DNA from 2 places in the Sinomonas sp. RB5 genome. Region 2 is predicted to be linked to the other one. Evidence: riboswitches for the same ligand, from Rfam matches in the RefSeq annotation. Region 2 holds a riboswitch; the other holds the start of a gene.
What was found. Region 2 has a riboswitch for S-adenosylmethionine ahead of ACVWWH_RS11515 (MFS transporter). Riboswitches for the same ligand answer to the same signal wherever they lie in the genome.
Positions count from the first base shown of each region.

Region 1: it holds a riboswitch for S-adenosylmethionine, as region 2 does, so the genes downstream of both, ACVWWH_RS14895 (flavin reductase family protein) here and ACVWWH_RS11515 (MFS transporter) in region 2, are expected to answer to the same signal.

Region 1 covers NZ_JBSSGJ010000013.1:81,758-86,428, reverse strand. Annotated here, with positions in the region: gene acs (acetate--CoA ligase) at 1-1,365, opposite strand, end outside; SAM riboswitch class I at 1,373-1,488, opposite strand; SAM riboswitch class IV at 1,630-1,741, shown strand; gene ACVWWH_RS14895 (flavin reductase family protein) at 1,781-2,263, shown strand; gene ACVWWH_RS14890 (oxygenase MpaB family protein) at 2,387-3,286, shown strand; gene ACVWWH_RS14885 (DUF503 domain-containing protein) at 3,454-3,747, shown strand; gene ACVWWH_RS14880 (hypothetical protein) at 3,765-4,226, opposite strand; gene ACVWWH_RS14875 (hypothetical protein) at 4,323-4,671, opposite strand, start outside.
Region 2 covers NZ_JBSSGJ010000008.1:176,876-181,546, forward strand. Annotated here, with positions in the region: gene ACVWWH_RS11505 (sensor histidine kinase) at 1-961, shown strand, start outside; gene ACVWWH_RS11510 (response regulator) at 958-1,674, shown strand; SAM riboswitch class IV at 1,883-1,999, shown strand; gene ACVWWH_RS11515 (MFS transporter) at 2,038-3,381, shown strand; gene ACVWWH_RS11520 (LLM class flavin-dependent oxidoreductase) at 3,450-4,671, shown strand, end outside.

The DNA of each region.
Region 1 (4,671 bases), on a different contig from region 2:
CGGCGCGACCCGGGCGCCGTCGTCGTCCACGATCGCCGTGGCGAGCCCGGGCAGCGCCCTGGTGGCACACCCGGGCTTGAACGCAGCGTCGGCCTGCCGCGGCGAGAGCACGGTCGCGCCGGTCTCCGACTGCCACCACGTGTCCACCATCGGCACCTCGCCGCGCCCGATGTTCGAGCGAAGCCACCGCCACGCCTCCGGGTTCACGGCCTCCCCGACGGTGCCGCACACCCGGACCGAGGAGAAGTCGTACTCCGCGGGCACTCCCTCCGGGAACCAGCCCATGAGCGAGCGCACGAGCGTGGGCGCGGTGTAGTAGCTCGTCACCCCGTAGCGCTGGATGATCTCGAAGTGCCGGCCCGGATGCGGCGTGTTCGGGGTGCCCTCGAAGATCACCTGCGTGACGCCGTTGGAGAGCGGCCCGTAGATCTCGTACGTGTGCGCCGTGACCCAGGCGAGGTCCGCGGTGCACCAGTGCACGTCCGCGTCCCGCAGTGCCGGGTCGGGGTGGGAGAACAGGTACTCGTGGCTCCAGGACGCCTGGGTGAGGTAGCCGCCGGTCGTGTGGACCAGGCCCTTGGGCTTCCCCGTGGTGCCGGAGGTGTACATGATGAACAGCGGCGTCTCGGCCTCGAACGCCTCGGCCTCGTGGACCTCGGGCTGAGCGTCGACGAGCTCGTGCCACCACACGTCGCGGCCCGGCGTCCACGCGATCTCCGAGCCCGTCCGGCGGATCACCAGGACGTGGTCGACGGCGTTGTCCCCGCCGGCCGCTCCGCCGCGCACCGCGGCGTCGGCGTTCTCCTTCACCGGCACGGCCTTGCCGCGGCGGTACTGGCCGTCCGTGGTGACGAGCAGCTTGGCCCCCGTGTCCTCGACGCGGAAGCGCAGCGCCTCGGCCGAGAAGCCGCCGAACACGAGCGAGTGCACCGCGCCGATCCGGGCGCATGCGAGCGTGATGACCACGGTCTCGACCAGCACGGGCAGGTAGATCACCACGCGGTCGCCCTGGCCGATCCCGAGCGCGAGCAGGGCGTTCGCGGCCTGGGAGACCCGGCGCTGCAGGTCGGCGTACGTGACGGTGACGCGGTCGCCCGGCTCGCCCTCGAAGTGCAGGGCCACCTTGTCCCCGCGCCCGGCGGCGACGTGGCGGTCGGCGCAGTTCACGGCCGCGTTCAGGCGCCCACCTTCGAACCAGCGGATCACGGGCGGTGTGTCGGTGGAGGGGTCCGCGGGGATCCACGTGTGGGCGGCGTCCCACGGCTCGGCCCACGTCAGGCGCCGCGCGGCGTCCTCCCAGAAGGCGATCCGCTCGGGATCGAGCTGGCTGGTGGCGGTCGTGGGGGGTTCGAGGACAGACGTCATGGCTCTCTCTCCATCGGTTCTGGCGGTAGCACCTGTGGTTCTGCGCAGAGGGTGGTCCTGTGCAGAGGGCCATGGTTGCTGCGGCGTCACGGAGCCAGATCTCTCGGCCGCTCGGGATGGTCACCTCACTGTTGCGCGCCGGATGCAAACCGGCCAAAAAAGGCGTGCAGGGTCGCGTAACAAAGTTCAATGTGACCTTCTGTGTCCCAGGCCACGGCTGGACGGTGGACGCCTCGGAGACGCTTTTCGTAGGGTGGAAGGCAGGATCAAGAGTCCCGGTGCGAAGCTCTGGCTGGCCGGGCGGCAACCCTCTCCCGTAGTGGGGTGCCCCAGATGAGGATCCGGCCGCGGTGGCCATCCGCGGCAAGTACGGCGCCCGGAACCGCGGGCGTCCGGCCGTTTCGCTGGAGGACTCATGACTGCCACCCCGCTCGACCTCGTGACCGGTGCCGACCTGCGCCGGGCCATGGGGTGCTGGGCCACGGGGATCGCCGTCATCACCACCTCGGACGGCGGCACCCTCGCGGGCCTCGTGAGCAATTCGTTCACGTCGATCAGCCTGGATCCGGCGCTCGTCTCGTGGGCGGTGGACAAGTCGTCGAGCTCGTTTGCGACATGGATCAACACCGACAACTACGCCGTGCACATCCTCTCCGAGTCCCGGCGGGACCTCGTGCAGCGGTTCGCGGCGAAGGGGACGGACAAGTTCGCCGGGCTGGACTGGGAGCCCGGCGTGGTGGGCTCGCCCGTCGTGGCCCCCGACGTCCCGCGTGTTGAGTGTCGCCTCTGGCAGCGGGTGGACGCGGGGGACCACGTCATCCTGATCGGCGAGGTTGTCAGCATCTCGGGCCAGGACGACTTCCGCCCCCTCACCAACCACGTGTACTGGGCAAAGTAGACCTACTGGCGCACAGCCACGCTGCCGGGGCCCCGGCTCCGCCTCAACGGAGGGGGCCCCGGCATGCTCCGTGCGCCCGACGTAACTCTGGACCCGACGTACTCTGGAGGGGTGTCCCCTGACATGCTCGGGCCGCTGCGGAAGCGGCTCCGCCTGACGTTCGCCGGCGAGTCCGAGACCATCCCCGCGTGGGAGACGGCCCTCGAGGGCGGCGACGACGCGGGCTTCTTCCCGCCCGACTCCGCCGTCTGGGCGGTGCACGGCTCCATGTCCACGATCGCCGCCGGAATCCGCGCGCTCCTCACCCAGGCGCTCCACCCCGGCGTGCTGGCGGGGGTGGTGGACCACTCCAACTACCGCGCGGACCCCCTCGGCCGCCTGGCCGGGACCATCCGCTGGATCTTCACGGTCACCTACGGCGACACCGCGGCCGCCCGCGCGGCCTGCGCGTGGGTGCGCGGCGTGCACGTGCCGGTGACCGGCACCTACGTCTCGCCGGGCGGCGCGCACGAGCAGTACTCCGCGAACGATCCGGCCCTCGCCGAGTGGGTGCACATCGCGTTCACCGACGCGTTCCTGCGCAGCTACGAGGCCTTCCACGGCCCGGTTCCCGGCGGCGCCGACCGCTACGTGGCCGAGTGGGCCACGGCCGGCGAGCTCATGGGCGTCGCGGACCCGCCCCGCACCGAGGCTGACCTCGCGGAGCGCATCCGGGCGTACGACGCCGCGGGGCAGCTCTCCGGCGGCCCCCGCGTCGACGAGGTGGTCGCCTTCATCCGGCGCCCGCCGCTGGACCCGCTCCTCAAGCCCGGCTACGCGCTGCTCTTCGGCGCGGTCCTCGACACGCTTCCGCCACGGCATCTGGAGCTCCTGGGGCTCTCGCGTCCGCGGCTCGGGCCCGTGCCGCTGCCGCTGGCGGGGGCCGCGAAGGCGACGCTCGCCGTCATCGGCCGGGCGCTGGGCCCGATGGCGCCGAGCGAGGCCGCCGCCCGGCGCCGCCTGGCCCGCCTCGGCGCGCTCTGAGTCCCCGCCCGCCCCCTCGCCCTTCCCCGCCCCGACGCGGGGTCACCTCTCAGCCGACGCGGGGTCACCTCTCGACAGACCCGGGGTCACCTCTCGACAGACCCGGGGTCACCTCTCAGCCGACGCGGGGCCTAGGTACTGACATCCCTCCGTGAGTGAATGGGCGCATGTGGATTGCCTGGATCGAGTTCGACCTGCTCCTCGGCGATGTGCACTCCCTCAAGGAGAAACGCTCAGTGGTCCGGCCGATCGTCGCGGAGCTGCGCCGACGGTTCGACGTCTCGGCGGCCGAGGTCGGGGACATGGACCTGCACCGCCGCGCGCGCATCGGCGTCGGCATCGTCAGCGCGGACAGGGCTCACGCGGTGGAGGTGCTCGACGCCGTCGAACGCCTCGTCGCCGGCCGCCCGGAGGTCGAGCTGCTCAGCGCCCGCCGGCGCGAGGCCCGCAGCGACGACTGACCCGCCGCGACGGTGGATCAGCGCACGAACAGCAGGATCACGTGCAGCGCACTCAGCGCGACGCCCGCGACCGCCATCGCCGAGACCCGCGCCGCCCGCACCTTCGACCGGGCGAACGAGCCCCACGCGGCGAACGCGGAGCCGAGGAGGGGCCCTGCAGCGAGGAAGGCGCCGATCCAGGGCACGGCGCCCAGGGTCAGGGCCAGGATGCCGAAGCCGAGCGCCACCCCGCCCAGACCGGTCGCGAGCCGCGAGACGGGTTTGGGCGGCCTGCGCTCGCCCCCTCGCGGCTGCCCGGCGCTGGCGGGCGACGCCGGGCCCCCTCCCGCGCGGACGATCTCGCCGCGGCGGGTGCCGTCCGGCAGGAGGCCATCCAGCCCGCGGCCGGACGCGGCCGCACCGGGCTGGACCCCGTCGGGCCAGTAGGCGCTGGGGTCCCGGTAGGGATTCCGCCGAGGGGCATTGCCGGGGGTGGTCACCGTCCCATTATGGGCGGCCGGCCCCGTGCACGTCCTCAGGGTTCACCCTGAGCAGACCCCGGATCCGCGGGCACCCCCATATGCCCTGCGCTTCGGTCACAGCCCTGCGTTGAAGGCCGGGGCAATGACCGAAGCGCAGGGCATTTCCTCGCCGCGGAGGCCGCGGAGGCCGCGGAGGCCAGGGACATCCGGAGGGAGGGGCTCCTCAGAGCCCCCGGCAGAGGCGCACTCCTCCGGCGACGCTCCGTAGGCGTGCGTGAACTCGCGCGTGAGCTGGGCAGGGGGGATGCCGGAGCACGCCGCGAGGGCGAGGGCGGCGACGTCGAGCGGGAGCCGCCGGGCGCCGTCGTGCGCGGCCTCGGCGTCCCACAGGCGCTGCTGGTCCACCGCGGGGGCGCCCTCGCGCCGGCCCTCCGGGACCGGCGCCGGGCTGCAGGCCGGTCCC
Region 2 (4,671 bases):
CCAGTCGCCGAACAGCTCGGTCATGAGCGCGGCGGTCTTCTTCGCGCTCTACGCCGTGGCCGTCTCCGCCCCGGCGCTCGTCGCCTTCGGCGCATCCGTGCTCGCCTCGGTCCCGGCCTCCGTGTACTACGCCTTCGTCTACAGCCCCCGCGGACCCGCCGTCCCGGAGAACGCCCGCTACGTGGGCCTGGTCGCCGCGGTCTCCGTGCTGCTCATGGACGTCCTCGCCGCTGGGCTCGGAGCCTGGGTCCGCGGCACCCGCGAGCACCAGGCCGAGATCCGGGCCTGGGCCCTGCGCAGGGCCGAGCTGGCCTCCGTCCAGGAGCGCAACCGGATCGCCCGGGAGATGCACGACGTCGTCGCGCACTCGCTCACGGTCATGGTCGCCCTCAGCGACGGCGCCGCGAAGATCGCCGCGAAGGACCCGGACAGGGCCCAGGAGGTCCTCGGCGAGCTGTCCCGCACCGGGCGCACCGCCCTGGCGGACATGCGCCGCGTCCTCGGGGTCCTCCGCGAGCCGGCATCGGAGGCGAGCCTCGCGCCCGCCCCCGGCACCGAGAGCCTGCAGTCGCTCGTGGCCGGGTTCCGGACGGCGGGGCTGCCCGCCGTCCTCACACTCACCGGGGCCGCCCCGCCCGCGGACCCCGCCTTCCAGCTCGCCGTCTACCGGATCGTCCAGGAGTCCCTGACCAACGCGCTCCGGTACGGGCGCGGGGTCTCCCGCGTCGAGGTCGAGCTGGCACGCGAGGGCAGCACCGTGCGGGTCCGGATCGAGAACGACGGCGCGGCGGCCGACGGCGCGCAGCCTCGCCTCGGGACGGGCGGCGGCATCGCCGGGATGCGTGAGCGGGCCGCCCTCTACGGCGGCACCCTCCGCGCGGGCCCGCGGGCCGGGGGAGGATGGGTCGTGGAGACCGAGCTGCAGGTGGACGAGCAGCACTGGGCGGAGGGGGACGCATGAGCGAGACGGAGCACCACCACGGCGAGGGGCCCTTGAGGCTCCTGCTCGTCGACGACCAGCCGCTGCTTCGGATGGGCTTCCGGCTCGTCCTCGAGTCCGAGGACGGGATCGAGGTGGTCGGCGAGGCCGGCAACGGCGCCGAGGCCGTGAAGCTGACCGAGTCGCTGCGCCCCGACGTGGTGCTCATGGACGTGCGGATGCCGGTCATGGACGGCATCGAGGCCACACGGCGCATCGCCGCCGCCCACAGCCCTGCCCGGGTCATCATCCTGACCACCTTCGATCTCGACGAGTACGCGTTCTCCGGCCTCCAGGCCGGCGCCTCGGCGTTCCTGCTCAAGGATGTGGCGCCCGCCGAACTCGTCCAGGCCGTGCGGCTCGTGGCCAGCGGGGACGCCGTCGTGAGTCCCCGCGTGACCCAGCGGCTCCTCGAGACCTACGTCCGCAGCGCCGGCGCGCCCGCCCGGGGCAACGGCGGCGCCGCCCCGGACCCCCTGCTCAAGGAGCTGACGCCGCGCGAGCTCGAGGTCCTGCGGGCCATCTGCGAGGGCCTGAGCAACGCGGAGATCGCGCACCGGTTCTTCCTCTCCGAGGCCACCGTGAAGAGCCACGTGCGCCGGATCCTGACCAAGCTGCACCTGCGCGACCGGGTGCAGGCGGTCGTGTACGGGTACGAGACGGGGCTCATCATCCCGAGCAACCCCGACTACTGAGCCCCCTCCGTCTGGAAGTCACCTCCTGAAGGTCACCTCCTGAGAGTCACGTCCTGGAAGTCAGGTCCAGCGGGTCGCTCCCGCAGGAGCTGACCTTCAGGAGGTGACCTTCAGGAGCTGACCTTCAGGAGGCGGGGCGGGGCGAGTGTGAACCTCCGTGACGGGTGCGTTTCGTCAGGCGGGGCGCCCACCGGCAGACTGGGCGAAGAATCAAGAGTTCCGGCATCAAGCCCTGGCTTGCCGGACGGCAACCCTCCGGCTGTAGTGGGGTGCCCCAGGTGAGGATTCGACGGCGCGCGGGCCCCCGGCGCCGTAAGTATGGCGCCTGAGCGAGCCTCGCGCCGCGACCCGAAGAGGACCTGTATGGCCACCCTCCTGAGAACCGAGCCGGGACTCGGCACCGCCCTGCGCGCCAAGCGCCGCATCCTCGCCTCGGCGTTCGTCGGCACCACCATCGAGTGGTACGACTTCTACCTCTACGGCACGGCCTCGGCCCTCGTGTTCAACAAGCAGTTCTTCCCCGACGCGAGCCCGCTCGTGGGCGTCCTGGCCTCGTTCGCCACCTACGCGGTCGGGTTCATCGCGCGGCCCCTCGGCGGCGTCATCTCCGGCCACCTCGGGGACCGGATCGGCCGCAAGGCCCTGCTCGTGGCCTCCCTGCTGACCATGGGCATCGCCTCCACCCTCATCGGCGTCCTGCCGAACTATGCCTCCATCGGCATCCTCGCCGTGGTGGGACTCGTGGGACTCCGGCTCATCCAGGGCCTCTCCGCCGGCGCCGAGTGGGGCGGCTCCGCGCTGCTCTCCGTCGAGCACGCCCCGGCCGGCCGGCGCGGACTCTTCGGCTCGTTCACGCAGGTGGGCTCGGCGGCCGGCATGCTCCTGGCCACCGGCGCGTACGCGCTCACGCAGGGGTTCCTCACCCCTGAGCAGTTCCAGTCGTTCGGGTGGCGGCTGCCGTTCCTCCTCTCCGGCGTCCTCGTCCTGATCGGCCTGTGGATCCGCCTGGGCGTGACCGACGCAGAGGAGTTCACGGCGGTCAAGGATGCCGCGCGCACCGTGGCCCGGCCCGTGGCGCGCGTGCTGCGCGAGCACCCGCGCGGAATCCTCGTGACCATCGGCATGCGGCTCGTCCAGCCCGCCATCTACACGCTCATGACCGTGTACATCCTCGGGTACCTCAAGGACCGCCGCCACGACACCACCTCGGGCCTGGCCGCGATCCTCATCGTCTCCGCCATCGGGCTGCTCTCGGGTCCGTTCTGGGGCTGGCTCTCCGACCGGATCGGGCGCCGGCGCATCGCCGTCGCGGCCTCCGTGGGCGTGGTGGTGCTCATCTGGCCGTTCTTCTGGTTCCTCGACCATGGAAGCCTGGCCTTCCTCCCGCTCGTGCTCCTCGTCGGGATGAACATCCTCCATGACGCGATCTACGGCCCCCAGGCCGCTTGGTTCGCCGAGCAGTTCCCCACCGAGCTGCGCTATTCGGGAGTCTCGTTCGGCTACCAGGTCGGCACCGTGCTCTCCGCGGCGGTCACCCCGCTCGTCGCCGCGGCCCTGCTCCAGGCCGGGGGCGGGGCGCCGTGGCTCGTGTGCGGCTGGTTCGCCGTGCTCGGCGTCCTCACCACGGCGGCGGCCCTCGCCGCCAAGGACCCGGTCGGCCTCCGCGCCGCCCAGCCGGCCACCGCGGAGGGCGGAGCGGGCGCCTGAGGCGCCGCCCGCCGTCGTCCGCCCCCCCCAAGTCCCCGCCCACGGAACCCGAATCCGGAAGGAACCCCGTGACCAAGCCCCTGCTGCTGAACGCGTTCGAGATGCTCGTGCCGGTGCACCAGTCGCCGGGCCTGTGGCGACACCCCGACTCGCAGGCCCACCGCTTCGCGGAGCTGGGCTACTGGACCGGGCTCGCCAAGGCCCTCGAGGACGGCGGCTTCCACGGGATCTTCTTCGCGGACGTGCTCGGCCAGTACGACGTCTACGGCGGCAGCGCCGACGCGGCCGTCCGCGGCGGGGTCCAGTACCCGGCCCTCGACCCGCTGCTGATCGTGTCCGCCCTCGCGGCGGCCACCGAGCGGCTCGGCTTCGGCGTCACCGCCTCCGTCACCTACGACCACCCCTACCTCCTGGCCCGCCGGTTCGGCACGCTGGACCACCTCACGGGCGGCCGGCTCGCGTGGAACATCGTCACCTCCTACCAGGAGTCGGCCGCGCGGAACCTCGGCCTCGACACCCAGGTGCCGCACGATGAGCGCTACGATCGCGCCGAGGAATTCATGGACGTGGTCTACAAGCTGTGGGAGGGCTCGGTGGACGACGGCGCGCTGGTCGCCGACGCCGCCGCGAACCTCTTCGCGGACCCCGCCGGGGTCCGCGGGATCGCGCACGACGGCGACGCCTACCGGGTGCCCGGCCCCGCCTTGGTCGGACCCTCCCCGCAGCGGACCCCCCTGCTCTTCCAGGCCGGCGCCTCGGCCCGCGGCAAGGCCTTCGCCGCGAAGCATGCCGAGGCCGTGTTCTTCTCCAGCTCCACGCCCGCGCAGGCGAAGAAGTTCACCGACGGGCTCAGGGCGGAACTCGCCGCCGCCGGCCGCGCGCCGGACTCCGTGAAGGCGTTCAACCTCGCGACCGTGATCGTGGCCGAGACGGACGAGGCCGCCGCCGCGAAGCTCGCCGAGTACGAGTCCTACGTGGACACCGACGCCGCGCTCGCGCTGTTCGCCGGCTGGACGGGCGTGGACCTCTCAGGGCTGGACCAGGACGCGCCGCTGACGTACATCAGGAGCGAGGCCAACCAGTCCGCCCTCGCCCAGTTCACGCTCCTGGACCCGGAGCGGACGTGGACGCTGCGCGAGGTCGCGAAGTTCGTCTCGATCGGCGGCCGAGGGCCGGTGATCGTCGGCTCGCCGGCCACGGTCGTGGACGAGCTCGAGCGCTTCGCCGATGAAGGCGGCGTGGACGGGTTCAACCTGACCTCGGCCGTGCGGCCGGCAGACCTGCTCGAGT